Linked DNA regions of Flavivirga eckloniae. The protein of the gene in region 2 interacts with the protein of the main gene of each other region in a pairwise test. Links are inferred from orthologs where the notes say so. Each region holds a gene or a part of one and is shown on either strand. Other genes may lie near its edges.

Evidence for each region.
Region 1: the proteins of sucD (region 2) and sucC interact in binary tests that used the Escherichia coli proteins (3 or more experiments, as listed by UniProt). The link is inferred for Flavivirga eckloniae from one-to-one orthologs.

The regions. Positions count from the first base shown.
Region 1 is NZ_CP025791.1:5,066,794-5,074,498, forward strand. Bases 1,990-4,812 are described here. They hold sucC (ADP-forming succinate--CoA ligase subunit beta), read left to right. Parts: upstream 1,990-2,717; coding sequence 2,718-3,908; downstream 3,909-4,812. Other genes in these bases: lysA (diaminopimelate decarboxylase), read right to left, coding at 1,990-2,515; C1H87_RS20930 (MauE/DoxX family redox-associated membrane protein), read left to right, coding at 4,175-4,812. In the rest of the region: C1H87_RS20915 (DUF1624 domain-containing protein), read right to left, coding at 1-1,049; more of lysA, read right to left, coding at 1,280-1,989; more of C1H87_RS20930, read left to right, coding at 4,813-5,743; C1H87_RS20935 (DUF6520 family protein), read left to right, coding at 6,570-6,836; C1H87_RS20940 (DUF1456 family protein), read right to left, coding at 6,965-7,228; C1H87_RS20945 (hypothetical protein), read left to right, coding at 7,564-7,705. UniProt on the Escherichia coli protein: Succinyl-CoA synthetase functions in the citric acid cycle (TCA), coupling the hydrolysis of succinyl-CoA to the synthesis of either ATP or GTP and thus represents the only step of substrate-level phosphorylation in the TCA.
Region 2 is NZ_CP025791.1:136,610-144,336, reverse strand. What follows is about bases 1,995-4,839. They hold sucD (succinate--CoA ligase subunit alpha), read right to left. Parts: upstream 3,931-4,839; coding sequence 3,058-3,930; downstream 1,995-3,057. Other genes in these bases: C1H87_RS00575 (UDP-3-O-(3-hydroxymyristoyl)glucosamine N-acyltransferase), read right to left, coding at 4,035-4,839; C1H87_RS00585 (DUF4082 domain-containing protein), read right to left, coding at 2,235-2,810; C1H87_RS00590 (DUF6970 domain-containing protein), read left to right, coding at 1,995-2,161. Also shown: C1H87_RS00600 (hypothetical protein), read right to left, coding at 1-484; fabG (3-oxoacyl-[acyl-carrier-protein] reductase), read right to left, coding at 489-1,235; more of C1H87_RS00590, read left to right, coding at 1,469-1,994; more of C1H87_RS00575, read right to left, coding at 4,840-4,979; efp (elongation factor P), read right to left, coding at 4,987-5,553; lpxA (acyl-ACP--UDP-N-acetylglucosamine O-acyltransferase), read right to left, coding at 5,579-6,364; C1H87_RS00560 (bifunctional UDP-3-O-[3-hydroxymyristoyl] N-acetylglucosamine deacetylase/3-hydroxyacyl-ACP dehydratase), read right to left, coding at 6,367-7,727. UniProt on the Escherichia coli protein: Succinyl-CoA synthetase functions in the citric acid cycle (TCA), coupling the hydrolysis of succinyl-CoA to the synthesis of either ATP or GTP and thus represents the only step of substrate-level phosphorylation in the TCA.

The sequences.
Region 1 (7,705 bases), 4.9 Mb from region 2 along the record:
AGTTTTGCATTCATAAAAACATCTGTATCAAGAATCATATGTTTCCAATTACCTCCAAAAATTAAAATTCCAATAATAGCCGATGCATGAATAACAATAATATGCAGGAAGTAGTAAAACAGTGGAACTCGTCCGAAAATTAAAAAGAAATCGGTTATTTTATTTTTAATTTTTTCGATTCCATATAGGAATAATAACGAAGGCCCTATGGTTATTAACAGGTAGGCTAATGATGGAGGATATTTAGTAACACTAAAAAATGATAGTATTGTTTTTGTTGTTGTATTTTGTACGCTCCATGGAACCAAATCACCGTATACATTGATGCCTCTAATGATAAAGAATAGTGCTGTAGACGCTAATCCCAAGCGTAGGAGCCATTTTTTTCTAATGGTAATATCGAATCCGTTTTTAAAAAGTGTACCCAGGCAGTACCCCAATGTTATTAACCCGAACCAAGGAATAATAGGATAGGCAAACGCATACATTTTATCCCCTATTGGAATAAAAAATTGGGATTGATGCAATATATACCAAACAATAGATTTAAAGCTTGTACCCTGCATCACAATGCCATCCAGCATGTTATGACCAGCAACCAGTATGAACCCAATTACTAATAGTATTCTTATGGGGAAAAAGATGATAAATGATAGCAGTATCATACACAAACCAATGGCCCAAATAACTTGCAGGATAATAACACTATAAGTAATATCAAACTTCCAAACAAAATTGTTAACTACAAATGCCAGAAAAATGAGCCAAAAACCTCTGGTAATTAGAAATTTGAAGAGTTGATGTTTTGTTTTTTTACTTCCATATAAAAATGCAGAAGTGCCTGCTAAAAAAATAAAAACTGGAGCGCAATAATGTGTTATAAAACGTGTAAAGAATAAGAAAGGTGTTGTTGTTTCCAGATTTGTAGGATCACTAAAAAAAGCCCCATAATGGAAGTAATCTCTAACATGATCTAACGCCATAATCACCATAACGAGACCTCTTAAGATATCTATGGATTCAATTCGAGTTGATTTTACCTGAGTCAATCTTTACATTTTAGGATTAAATGCTGTTAAAGTAGGGGAAATTAAAGCATGTCATGCTAGTAAATTTATTACATAAAAAAATAGCCAACAAAAATGCTGGCTATTTTAACACTATTTTTAATGTATAATGCTTATTTCTTTTATTAAGATAAGACCTGTCAGGTTTTAAAAACCTGATAGGTCTAGAGAAGTCGCTTCTGCTTTTTCTTAAAATTAATTTTATGTAGTATTTATTTTGCTAAGGCAGTTTCCTTTTTGTCAGCAAAATCTACTTCAACCTGGTTTTTAATAATGTCATCAAAGGTTTCCCTTTTTCTAATTAAATGGGCTTTTTTCTTGTACCATAACACCTCAGCCGGTCTATACCTTGAATTATAGTTACTTGCCATGGAGAAGCAATAAGCTCCCGCATTTTTAAAGCACAATATATCGCCGTCATTAATTTCATTAATACGTCTGTTGTTTCCAAAGGTGTCTGTTTCGCAAATATACCCTACAACAGTGTAAAAACGTTCACGTCCTTTAGGGTTAGATATATTTACAATATCGTGGTGAGACCCATAAAACATCGGTCTGACAAGGTGATTAAAACCAGAATCTACCTGAGCAAAAACTGTTGATGTTGTTTGCTTTACTGCATTTACTTTAGCTAAAAAGTATCCCGATTCGCTCACTAAAAACTTACCAGGTTCGAAAGCCAGGGTTAAATCTTTACCGTAGTTTTTGCAGAATTCATTAAATCTAGCCGTAAGCTTTTTACCAAATTCTTCAATATTAGTTTCAATATCACCTTGTTTGTAAGGTACTTTGAATCCAGAACCGAAATCAATAAAATCTAAATTCTTGAATTGTTTTGCGGTTTCAAACAGTATTTCACTAGCATATAGAAACACCTCAATATCTAAAATATCACTACCTGTATGCATGTGAATACCGTTGATAGTCATTTTAGTATTTTCTACAATACGTAATATATGTGGTATTTGATGGATTGAAATTCCAAATTTAGAATCGATGTGTCCAACCGAAATATTGCTGTTACCACCAGCCATTACATGCGGATTAATACGGATGCATACCGGTGTTTTTGGATGTTTTGTTCCAAACTGCTCTAATATTGAAAGGTTATCAATATTAATTTTAACGCCTAGTTTAGCTGCTTCCTCAATCTCTTCTAAAGCTACGCCATTAGGTGTGAAAATAATTTGCTCTGGTAAAAAACCAGCAGCTAAACCGAGTTGCACTTCTTGTATAGATACGGTATCTATCCCAGATCCTAATGTATTTAAAAACTTTAATATAGATATGTTCGATAGTGCCTTAACCGCATAGTTAATTTTAAGCTTTTTAACATTTTTAAAAGCATTCGTAAGTCTTTTGTACTGACTTTCAATTTTCTCTGCATCGTATACATAAAGGGGGCTCCCGAAATCTTGTGCTATTTTAAGCAATTGATTTTCTAACATAATTCTATAATTTTTTTCAAAGATATTTTATTCGCATAAATAAAATAAGAAATAATTAAAAAATTGTACAAATTAAACAAATTGTTAATTATTTAACTTTTAATTTTGTTGTAATGTAATGTGAAAAAGTTTTCATAATTAAATATTAGCGTAAGTAATTGCTATTATTTACTTTTGCTTTTCTTAAACGATAAAGCGAATTATGAACTTACACGAATATCAAGGCAAAGAAATATTAAGTAGTTTTGGGGTACGCATACAACGAGGTATAGTAGCTCAAAATGCTAATGAAGCAGTAGCAGCTGCTAAACAATTAACAAGCGAAACCGGAACAAGTTGGCACGTTATTAAGGCACAAGTTCATGCCGGAGGGCGTGGTAAAGGCGGTGGTGTAAAGCTGGCAAAAAACTTGCAAGAGGTTGAAGAAATTGCAGGACAAATTATTGGAATGGATTTGGTTACACCTCAAACATCTGCTGCTGGTAAACGCGTACATCAGGTTTTAGTTGCCGAGGATGTTTATTATCCTGGCGAAAGTGAAACGGATGAGTTTTACATGTCTGTATTATTAAATAGAGGAACTGGACGTAATATGATTATGTATTCTACCGAAGGTGGTATGGATATAGAAACTGTGGCAGAAGAAACACCACATTTAATATTTACGGAAGAGATTGATCCTGCTGTAGGTTTATTACCATTTCAAGCCAGACGCGTAGCGTTTAATCTTGGATTATCGGGATTGGCATTTAAAGAGATGACAAAATTTGTTTCGGCACTATATAAGGCTTATGTAGAATCTGATTCTTCTTTATTTGAGATCAATCCAGTTTTAAAGACTAGTGATAATAAGATCATGGCTGTTGATGCCAAAGTAACGATAGATGATAATGCACTTTACAGACACAAGAACTATATCGATTTACGTGATGTTCGTGAAGAAAGTGCTATTGAAGTTGAAGCCGGAGAACTTGGTTTAAATTATGTAGACTTAGATGGTAATGTTGGATGTATGGTAAATGGAGCTGGATTGGCTATGGCTACTATGGATTTAATAAAACAAGCAGGAGGAGAGCCAGCTAACTTCTTAGATGTTGGTGGTACTGCTGATGCTGCTAGAGTAGAAGCTGCTTTTAAGATTATATTAAAAGATCCTGCAGTGAAAGCCATTTTAATAAACATATTTGGAGGTATAGTACGTTGCGACCGTGTAGCACAAGGTGTTATTGATGCCTATAAAAATATGGGAACTATAAATGTACCTATTATTGTACGTTTACAAGGAACCAATGCAGACATCGCTAAGGATTTAATTGATAATTCTGGTTTAGATGTTTTGAGTGCTACCGAGTTCCAGGAAGCTGCGGATAAAGTACAGCAAGTTTTAGCTTAGTACCTTTTATAACAGTAACAGGTTTTACAAGATAAATTTAAATCTCCAAGAGTTTTGCTCTTGGAGATTTTTTGTTTTATAAGGTTTCATTTTAGTTGTTCGTCAAAGAGCTTTTTTAAGGAACTATTTTGTTTGAATATTAAATATCTTATTATCAGAGTTTAACATGTTTTAGTTTAACAAAAATCCCTCTGAGGCAAATTCATTTCCATTATAGATAATTTTAATCATACATCTTTGTATCAAGTTAATGAACAATAGATTATATGGCTACAAAGATTTATAATAAACGTAAAGGTGTTTTATTAGAGGTTATTTGTTATCTGTATGTCTTCTTGTTTGTCTATGCGGCAACGAGTAAACTATTGGTTTTTGATGAATTTAAAATCCAGATAGGGCAATCCCATATGTTAACGCTTTTTACTGACGTTGTTGCCTGGGGCATACCATTTTTGGAAATCCTAATTGCTTTATTACTTATTATTCCACGATTTAGATTATTAGGGATGTATGCATCCTTTTGTCTTATGGTTATGTTTACCACCTATATTGCTGTTATTTTAAATTTTAGCGATGATATACCATGCTCTTGTGGTGGTGTAATTGAAAAACTTGGCTGGACAGAGCATTTAATCTTTAATGCCGTTTTTGTTATTTTGGCCTTTATTGGAATCATTATACTATACGACCAGAAGAAAAGGATAAATACACCTAAGCATACCAAAAAGAAACTTTATAGGTCACTCTTAATATATACTATAAGTAGTGCTGGTTTTATAATACTCTTGTTCGTTTTTACAAAAACAGAACTAGAGCGGGATACGAGTTTTAAACGGGGTTTTCTTTATTATCCTCCTAAGAAAATACACGAGTTGGATTTGGAGTATAACGGTCATTATTTTGCTGGAGCTGCAGACGGACAGATCTATTTAGGATATCCAAGATCACCATTATATCTTAAGGTTTTGGACACTACACTTCAAAATGTACAGGACCTTCATTTAAAAATGGATAAGGATAGCTTACCTATGCGTTCGCCACAGGTACGGGTAATACCGCCTTATTTCTTTTTAATGGATGGAACCATTCCTTATGTGCTTAGAGGAAATACTAAGGATTGGAAAGCACATGCCGTAATGGAAGAGCCCCTTTATTTTACTAATGCTGAACCGATAGATTCGGTAACTTTAGCTATACGATCCATAAGCAGTAAAACGAACGAGTTTGCTTTGGGTACTATAAAGCTTTCAGATTCGTCTAAAATGACCCTGTCTCATAACCTTTTGAAAAAACAGGTTGATGGTGTTTTTGATGTTGATGGTATGTTGCAATATAATAAACAGCAAGAGCAATTGATTTATACTTATCGATACCGTAATCAATATATTGTTGCTAACGACAGTTTGCAGCTGGAGTTGCTCGGAAAGACCATAGACACGATTAGCCAAGCGCAGATTGAAGTTGGAACCATTGCGTCCAAAAATCAGCAAAAGTTGTCGGCACCGGCTGTTAGCGTTAACAAGTTAAGTACTACTTTCGGAAAGTACCTTTTTATTAATTCTGAACGATTGGGAAGTAAAGAGTCTGAAGTAGTATGGAAAAAATCTTCTGTTATTGATGTTTATGATATGGAAAAAAACAGTTATCAATTTAGTTTTTATGTTGATGATATCGAGGGAAAGAAGTTAAAAGCCATTAGAGTACTTAATGATAAGTTTTTTGGGTTAATAGGTAATCATATTGTTGTTTATCAATTAGGGGATCGTTTTAAATATATTACTCCAGATACTACTGCGACTCAAAGCTCCGAACAAGAACATTTGGAAGCAAAGTAATAATAGGCCACAAATTCACTAATAATAGTTTATAGACTCTTACCTTAGGACATCTTTTAATTTTATATTATTTAGATTCTTCGGTCGTACCTGCCTGCCGGCAGGCAGGCCTCTGAATGACAAGGTGGTTTCTGTTTAGCCTAAAGGGGAGGAATCTCATGAGAAGGTTTTTGTTTATTCATTACACTTTATATCAAATATAGAGCATTGTGTACTATAAGTTTTAAGGAGCTTGTCGTGAATACATAAATTTTCTATTTATGGAAAAGTTTGGTAAACCCAATTCCTTTATTCAAACATACAGACCTTGATTATCAGTTTTTAATAGGTCGAACTTGATGTTTGTTAAATTTTAAATGCTTGATAATTAATGTTTCATAAAATTGATTCTTACGATATTAACTTATGTTGATGTTATTTCTTACGGAATTTATTAAATCCTTTTGATGTAATTATTTATCCATTTAAGATAATTTTTATGGCACATCTTTGTATCGATAGTAAACAACTATTATTTATTATGTTCATATGTATGTACATAAAAATAGATTCTCAAACTGTAATTAATGCCCTGTCAGTTTTCAATGAATTTAAGACCAGTATAAAACATTTTTTTGTTTTTGCTGTCTCTTATTCAGGTATAATATATTGGACGCTAACCTAAATCTTAAACGCATTATTTTATTAATTACTATAACACCCAAACCCAAGACTTAACCAAAATCTAAAAATACAAAATACTGGTGCACCAGTAAACCGTACTATAGTCAGGGATAAGACTGAAAACCTGTAAAAGAGTAGGTCATTAATTTTAAATACTTATGTTATGAAATCAAATTTTTTAAAAACCACATTACCAGTTTTGGTTTTAATTTTAGCGATCACAGTGTCGTTTGCTTTTAGTCCTGCTGAAAAAAGCATGGATCAAGAACCAGTATCATGGTTACATGTGGAAGGTACCTGTTATAAAATTCCTTATGCGCCAGATTGTCAACTGGAAGGAGAGGAGATTTGTAGTGCTATTTCCCCAAATGGTTCTATGAATTTTTACGCAGATAGTAACTGCACCGTTCTATTGTATAGAACAAAGTAGTAATTTTTAAGTTTGTTTAAGGAGAGGCACCCTTTTTGGGTGCCTTTTTTGTTATATGTCTTATTATCCATTTTTAAATACAAATAGTCTGCAAAGAACTAAAAGTTCTCAAATAGTTGGATTTGAATCTAATTGTTATGTTTTTTTGGGGTTTCCTTTTTTTCTCCTTTTTTAGGCATAGGCCCTCGTAAGTGAATTACAAGTCCATTTAAAAAATTGCGTAAAATTTGATCCCCACATTCCATATATTTAGGATGGTCTTCTCTTCTAAAAAATGCTCCCAGTTCACTTTTGGATATTCTGAAGTCTACCAGACTCAAAATTTTTACAATATCATCATCACGAAGTTTTAAAGCAACACGTAATTTTTTTAGAATATCATTGTTTGTCATATTACATAAAATGTTTCAATTAGTTAGGAGGTATGTGGCTTTCTAGCGTTTTTAGGCTTTTGCAAAGATACTTTAAATATCGGTTTTTACTGATTCTTTATTGTTTTGTTGTAATAATCTGTAAAACAGTGTTTTACGTTGTGTTTTTTAAATAAAACTTGAAATGCTAAAATGATGAAATGCAATTTTATTAGACGAATAAATGGCCCCTATTGATGAAATAAATAAAAGTTACGACCAAATACCCTCTGTTTTTCGATAAGTGACATTATATGCTCGATTATTAAATGACTGTTGTGCTTACCTTTATACTATAATTAATTAATCCCGAAGACATGGTTAATAGAGTAGAAAAATTAAGTCTTTTGTCTGAAATGATAGCATTCGCAAAGTATGATAAAGAGATAAAAAGTATTGAGTATAATTTTTTATTAGGCGTTGCCAAGCAACTTGATATAGCGCGAGAAGATTTTGACT
Region 2 (7,727 bases):
CTTGGGCTAAATACAAGTTGTAATCAACTAAAACTATTTTCATTTGAACAAGATAAACTACGTTAACAGATGGGGTACTATTTAATTCTATAACGATGCCCCTACCATTGTACCCATTAAAAGTAATCTTTTTATCTGAGACCAAAGTACCTTTTGTATTGGAAACAACGCCTTGTACATTACCATTTAAAACCTTGTTTTGTTCTTCAAACGTATCTAATCCATTTTCAAAAAATGACTTGGGATATTTTGTAAATGACGTCATATAAATTAAAATGTCATCATCTACTGTTTGCAAGGTGTACGAATCCATTTTTACTGACCCCTTTACCGTGGGCACATCTTCTACTCCTTTTTGAGGTTGAGCAGGAAACTCAACAACAAATGCATTAACCGTATCTTTAACTTTTACCCATTCTTTATTTTGAGCAGTTAAAGTGGAGACACAGGCGAAAAGAAACAGTAAAAAAGCATTCTTTACCATAGGGTTATGTTAGCATCCCTCCATCTACATTAAGAGTTTGTCCGGTTACATATGCACTCATATCACTTGCTAAAAACACACAAACATTCGCTATGTCTTCTGGTGTTCCTCCTCGCTTTAAAGGAATACCTGCTCGCCATCCTTTTACGATTTCTTCATCAAGTTTTGCGGTCATTTCTGTTTCTATAAAACCTGGAGCAACTACGTTACTTCTTATATTTCTTGAACCTAATTCTAAGGCAACCGATTTAGAAAATCCAATAATACCAGCTTTAGAAGCTGCATAATTTGTTTGCCCGGCATTACCTTTTACTCCAACTACCGAACTCATATTTATAATTGATCCTTTGCGCTGTTTTAGCATGGTACGTTGTACCGCTTTTGTCATATTAAAAACAGACTTAAGGTTTACTTCTATAACCGTATCGAAGTCTTCTTCGCTAATACGCATTAGTAAATTATCTTTTGTAATACCTGCATTATTTACCAAAACATCAATGCTTCCAAACTCTGCAACAACTTCGTTTGCTAATTTTTGGGCTTCATCAAAATTAGCTGCATTACTCTGGTATCCTTTAGCCTTTATTCCTAATGCATTTAATTCTGATTCTAATGCATTTGCAGCGTCTACCGACGAGCTATATGTAAATGCTACGTTAGCACCTTGTTCTGCAAATACTTTAGCAATTCCTTTACCTATTCCACGACTTGCTCCTGTAACTATGGCCGTTTTTCCTTCTAATAATTTCATTTAGATATATTTAATTTAACACAAAAACACAATTATATCCATCGTGTATTTTGTTCTTGAATTTCGTTAATAAATTAGATGTTCAAATATAGGAAATACAATGTTGTAACATATAAAAAATAACACAAAATCATATTATTGATGATAATTAAAAGACTGCTTTTAACGCAACCTTTATTTATTGGCTGCATCTAATAATTGAATTTAATACTAACTGTTGATCCCGAAGTACTATGAAATATTTTCTTCCTTTTTTATTATTAGCTCTATTTTTAGGATGTGATGAAACCGACGATAATCCTTCTTCTAAAATATGCTCAACTGATCCGCTTGAAAATATTGAATGGCTAAAAGAATTGCTAAATAGCGCAAATACTAACGATTTAGAAATAACACAGTATGATTATAAAAAGCAAACTGTTTTTTCAATAAATAACTGCATAGATTGTGCGGACAACCTTATTACCGTTTACGATTGTGACAAAAATAAAATTTGCGAATTTGGAGGTATAGCGGGATTAAATACTTGTCCTGATTTTGATACTGAAGCTATCAATAAAAAAGTATTGTATACCGACAGGAATTGTGATAAGGGAACTATAATTAGCTCTAAACTCTATAAAGCGCTTAAGTCGTCACCAATTACATCGGTAGAAATTAATGATAATTGCTTAAATATTACGTTTAGTATTCTCTCTACTCAAGACAAAATTAAAGATGTTACATTGGTAGATGCTGATGAAATACTGGAAAGCGACCCTATACAAAGACGCTTAAAATTCAGTATCAAGGAAAACCTTACTAAACCAACTTCTGTATCTGCTACAACTTCTTTTGATATTTCCAATCTTGCGGAGGAAGGGGAAACTATTATACTGAATATTGAAGGGTTTAATACCTCTATTAAATATACTAGAGTTCCCTAATTAATAAACAGATAAACACTGTTCGTTTATAGTAACCGAACAGTGTTTACCTTCTTTTTTGAAACGAAACGTGTTAATTATTAGGAATAAACTTTACATCAACCATTCCTAAATAAGCTGTTTTAACATAAGTCTCTGGCAGGGTTTGGCTCTGTCCAAAATACGCTCCGTAACCCAACACAAGAATATTATTAGTTTCTGCTGGAAACATCACATCTCCACCATCGTTAAATATGTAGTAATCGTTTGTGTTAATTGAAACGAAATATGCTGTGCCAGACTCTATATTTATAGGTTCAATGTCTTCAAAGGATAACAATCCTGAGCTGGAGGTAATTTCCATAGTTTTTAGCAGTTCTTCGGTATCAACATTCCAAAACGATACCCTGTAAGTATCATTATCGGGTACTCGAATTCCTAGGGCTGTTATTTTACCATTTTTAAAAGTTTTGAATTTGTATCCTAATTCAAAGGTGTTTGGACTGTTTATCTTTGTATTGGTTAATTCTATAACACCATCCTCAATCAAAGATTTCATGGGGTATTCTGGTGTGCTCTCAATAATTTTTATATCATCATCATTTTTAGAACAACTGATAAGGCTTAATCCTAAAATTAATAATCCTACTATTATTTTTTGTGTTTTCATGATTTCCTGTTTTTAGCTTTATACTAGTATATCAATCCAACAGTATTTTTGTTACCCTTATATTTTAAATTTATTTTAGTTGTAACTATTTATACGAATTTGCAAGATGTATTTACATATAAATAAACAGTATTTACTTTTTAATAAACTACTTGTAATTAAAACAGACCTGACAGGTCTCATAATGACACAAAAAAATCCGTTAACTAAAAGTCAACGGATTTTATATTTTAATGAATTACTAAGCTTAGCCTAGTACTTCGGCTACTTTCTTTCCAATTTCTGCTGGAGAATCAACTACATGAATACCAGAAGCTCTCATTATTTTCTTTTTTGCTTGTGCAGTATCGTCACTTCCACCAACAATAGCTCCGGCATGTCCCATGGTACGACCAGCTGGCGCTGTTTCTCCTGCTATAAAACCTACAATTGGCTTTTTACTTCCACTCGCTTTGTACCAATTAGCAGCATCGGCTTCTAATTGTCCGCCTATTTCTCCTATCATTACAACTGCTTCAGTTTCTGGATCGTTAATCAATAACTCAACAGCTTCTTTAGTTGTGGTTCCAATAATTGGATCTCCACCAATACCAATCGCTGTAGTAATTCCTAAACCTTGTTTTACAACTTGGTCTGCAGCTTCATAAGTAAGAGTTCCCGATTTAGAAACAATACCTACTTTTCCTTTTTTGAAAACAAAACCTGGCATGATACCAACTTTAGCTTCTTCTGGAGTAATAACTCCTGGACAGTTAGGGCCTATTAAGCGACAATCTTTGCCTTTTATGTAGTCTGAAGCCTTAATCATATCTGCAACAGGGATACCTTCTGTAATTGTTATAATAACTTTAATACCTGCATCGGCAGCTTCCATAATGGCATCTGCTGCAAAAGCAGGTGGTACAAAAATAATAGTTGTATCTGCTCCAACTTCTTTAACAGCATCTAAAACAGTATTAAAAACTGGCTTATCTAAATGTGTTTGTCCGCCCTTGCCAGGTGTAACACCACCAACAACATTGGTTCCGTATTCAATCATTTGACCAGCGTGAAATGTACCTTCACTTCCTGTAAATCCTTGAACTATAATCTTTGAATCTTTATTTACTAAAACACTCATAGGAGATATATTTGTCTTTTATAATTTTTTTGTTGAGCAAATGTAATTTTTTGTATTAAAATTTTAAAGTAAAACACTACTTTTTATTTTAAAAACACTTAGCTCTATTGATTGTCTTGTTCTTTTAACTTTTCCAGTATTTCTGGAATCTTTTTAATAGCTGCAATTTCTTTATATTTTGAGCGAAAATCGTCTGCAGGAATTCCAAAATACCCTCTACCGCCTTCTAAAGATTTACTAACGCCCGCTTTGGCAGATATCACAGCTTTTTTACCAATGGTGATACCACTGGTAATACCAACTTGACCCCAAATAGTTACTTCGTCTTCAATTACCACACAGCCTGCTATACCTACTTGAGATGCAATTAAACATTTCTTTCCAATAACAGTATCATGTCCTATTTGAACCAAATTATCGATTTTCGTTCCTTCTTTAATTCTAGTATCTGCTGTTACACCTCTATCTATGGTGCAGCCAGATCCAATATCTACATGATCTTCTAGAACAACACGACCACTTGATTTTAAACGATCGTAACCTTCTGGTCTGTTTTTATAATAGAAAGCATTACCACCTAAAACAGAGCCTGCGTGAATGGTAACGTTATTTCCTATTACGGCGTCATCATAAATGCTTACGTTGGAATGGATTGTACAGTTATCACCTATTACGACATTATGTCCTATAAAACTATTAGGTTGTATAACTGTATTTTTACCAATAATGGCTGTACTTGATATTTGACTATTAGCGGATTGAAATGGCTTGAAGTGGTTTGTAAGCTTATTAAAATCCCGAAAGGGATCGTCGCTAATTAACAATGCTTTACCCGATGGGCAATCTACTTCTTTGTTAATTAATACGATGGTGGCTGCAGAATTAAGAGCTTTATCGTAGTATTTAGGGTGATCTACAAAAACGATATCTCCTTGTTCTACCACATGAATTTCATTCATTCCCAATACAGGAAAATCATCAGCACCTACAAACGTACAATCTATTAATTGCGCTATGTTTTTTAAAGTGTATGGTTTAGGAAACTTCATTTATAAATTATTCCTTAACACGCTCTTTGTAAGTACCTTTGTCCGTTTCAACCTTTATCTTGTCGCCTTCATTAATAAATAAAGGTACATTAACTGTTGCTCCAGTTTCAACTGTTGCCGGTTTCGTTGCATTGGTTGCAGTATTCCCTTTTACTCCCGGTTCTGTTGCAGTAACTTCTAAAATAACACTAGCAGGCATTTCAACTGAAAGTGGCATACTATCTTCAGAATTAATCAGTACAGTTACAACTTCGCCTTCTTTCATTAGATCTGGATTATCTAAGGTGTTTTTTTGAAGTTCTATTTGAGAATAATCTTCTGTATTCATAAAATGATAGGTTTCTCCTTCATTATATAAAAATTGAAACTTATGTGTCTCAACTCGAACATCATCTAATTTATGACCTGCCGAAAAGGTATTGTCAATCACTTTACCTGTGGTAACGCTTTTTAATTTTGTTCTTACAAAAGCGGGGCCTTTACCAGGTTTTACATGTAAAAATTCAATAATTTTAAAAATATCATGATTGTATCTAATACATAATCCATTCCTAATGTCGCTTGTCGTTGCCATATTCCTTAATAATCTTTAGTTTAAATTAATTTGATTTGAAATACCCTTTCATAATACCTCGATGTGAATTCTTAATAAATTGCAGTATTTCATCACGTTCTGGTGTTGCTTCCATTTCGGCTTCAATAATTTCTGAAGCTTGGGTATTATTATAGTTTTTTTGATAGAGTATTCTAAAAATATTCTGAATTTCTCTTATTTTTTCGGTTGTAAATCCGCGTCTTCTAAGACCTACCGAATTTATACCTACATAAGATAAAGGTTCTCTTGCTGCCTTTACATAGGGAGGTACATCTTTTCTAACCAAAGACCCTCCAGTAACGAAGGCATGTTTCCCTACAGATACAAACTGGTGTACGGCTGTCATTCCAGCCAAAACAACATAGTCTCCTATAGTTATGTGGCCAGCCAGTGTACTGTTATTAGAGAAAATACAATTATTCCCTACTATACAATCGTGTGCAATGTGGCAGTATGCCATTATTAAACAATTATTGCCAATAACGGTTTTCATTCTGTCTGCTGTACCTCTATTGATTGTTACACATTCTCTTATGGTAACATTATCACCAATTTCTACTGTGGTATCTTCGTCGTTATATTTTAAGTCCTGTGGCACTGCAGAAATAACAGAGCCTGGAAAGATATTACAGTTTTTACCAATACGGGCACCTTCCATGATGGTTACGTTACTACCTATCCAAGTACCCTCTCCTATTTTTACATTGTTATTAATAGTTGTGAAAGGTTCAATTACTACGTTTTTAGCAATTTTGGCACCTGGGTGAACGTATGCTAGTGGTTGGTTCATATTTATTTTTTTACTTTAGAGATTTGAGCCATAAGTTCTGCTTCTGCACATAATTTACCATTCGCATATGCATAACCTTGCATGTGGCATATACCACGGCGTATTGGTGTAATTAACGTACATTTAAATATTAGCGTATCTCCAGGCATTACTTTTTGTTTAAACTTAACATTATCCATTTTCATGAAAAAGGTTAAGTAATTTTCTGGGTCTGGAACGGTGTTAAGTACTAAAATACCACCCGTTTGCGCCATAGCTTCTACAATTAAAACACCAGGCATTACCGGAGCTCCCGGAAAGTGACCTGCAAAAAATTGCTCGTTCATGGTCACATTCTTTATAGCTGTTACATAATTATCTGTAAGCTCATAAACCTTATCTATTAATAAGAATGGTTGTCTATGAGGAAGCATTGCCATAATTTGATTAACATCCATTAAAGGCGGTTGATTCAAATCTATACTTGGTACATTGTTACGACGGTCGTTCTTTATTATTTTAGACAGTTTTTTGGCGAACTGCGTATTTACAAAATGCCCTGGTTTATTCGCGATTATTTTTCCACGAATTCTAGTTCCAATAAGTGCTAAGTCCCCTAAAACATCAAGCAATTTGTGCCGTGCAGCTTCATTAGGATGGTGTAAGGTTAAATTATCTAGAATACCATTTGGTTTAACGGCTATTGAGTCCTTTTTAAACGCAACTCTTAGTTTTTCCATGGTTTCTGGGGATAATGCTTTATCTACATATACTATAGCATTATTTAAATCGCCTCCTTTAATTAAACCATGCTCTAAAAGCATTTCTATTTCATGCAGAAAACTAAATGTACGGGAATTCGAAATATCCTTTTTAAAATCTGAAATTCGATTTAAAGTAGCATTTTGTGTTCCCAAAACTTTAGTACCAAAATCTACCATGGTAGTTATCTGGTATTCTTTAGATGGCATTACTAAAATTTCGCTGCCTGTTTCTTCATCTGTATACGAAACAATATTGGTAATTACGAACTCTTCTCTGCATGCATCAAGTTCTACAATACCAGCTTTCTCAAGGGCATCAACAAAAAACTTAGAAGAACCATCCATAATAGGTGGCTCTGAAGCATTCAATTCAATTATGGCGTTATCAATATCTAGACCTACTAAAGCAGCAAGTACATGTTCTGATGTTTGAATGGTTACACCATTTTTTTCTAAACAGGTACCTCGTTGCGTATTAGTAACATAATTAGCATCAGCTTCAATTACTGGTTCTCCTTCTAAATCAATGCGTTTAAATGCTAATCCTGCATTAGCTATAGCTGGCTTAAAAGTTAGAGTAACATCTTTTCCTGTATGTAAACCAACACCGGTTAAAGAGA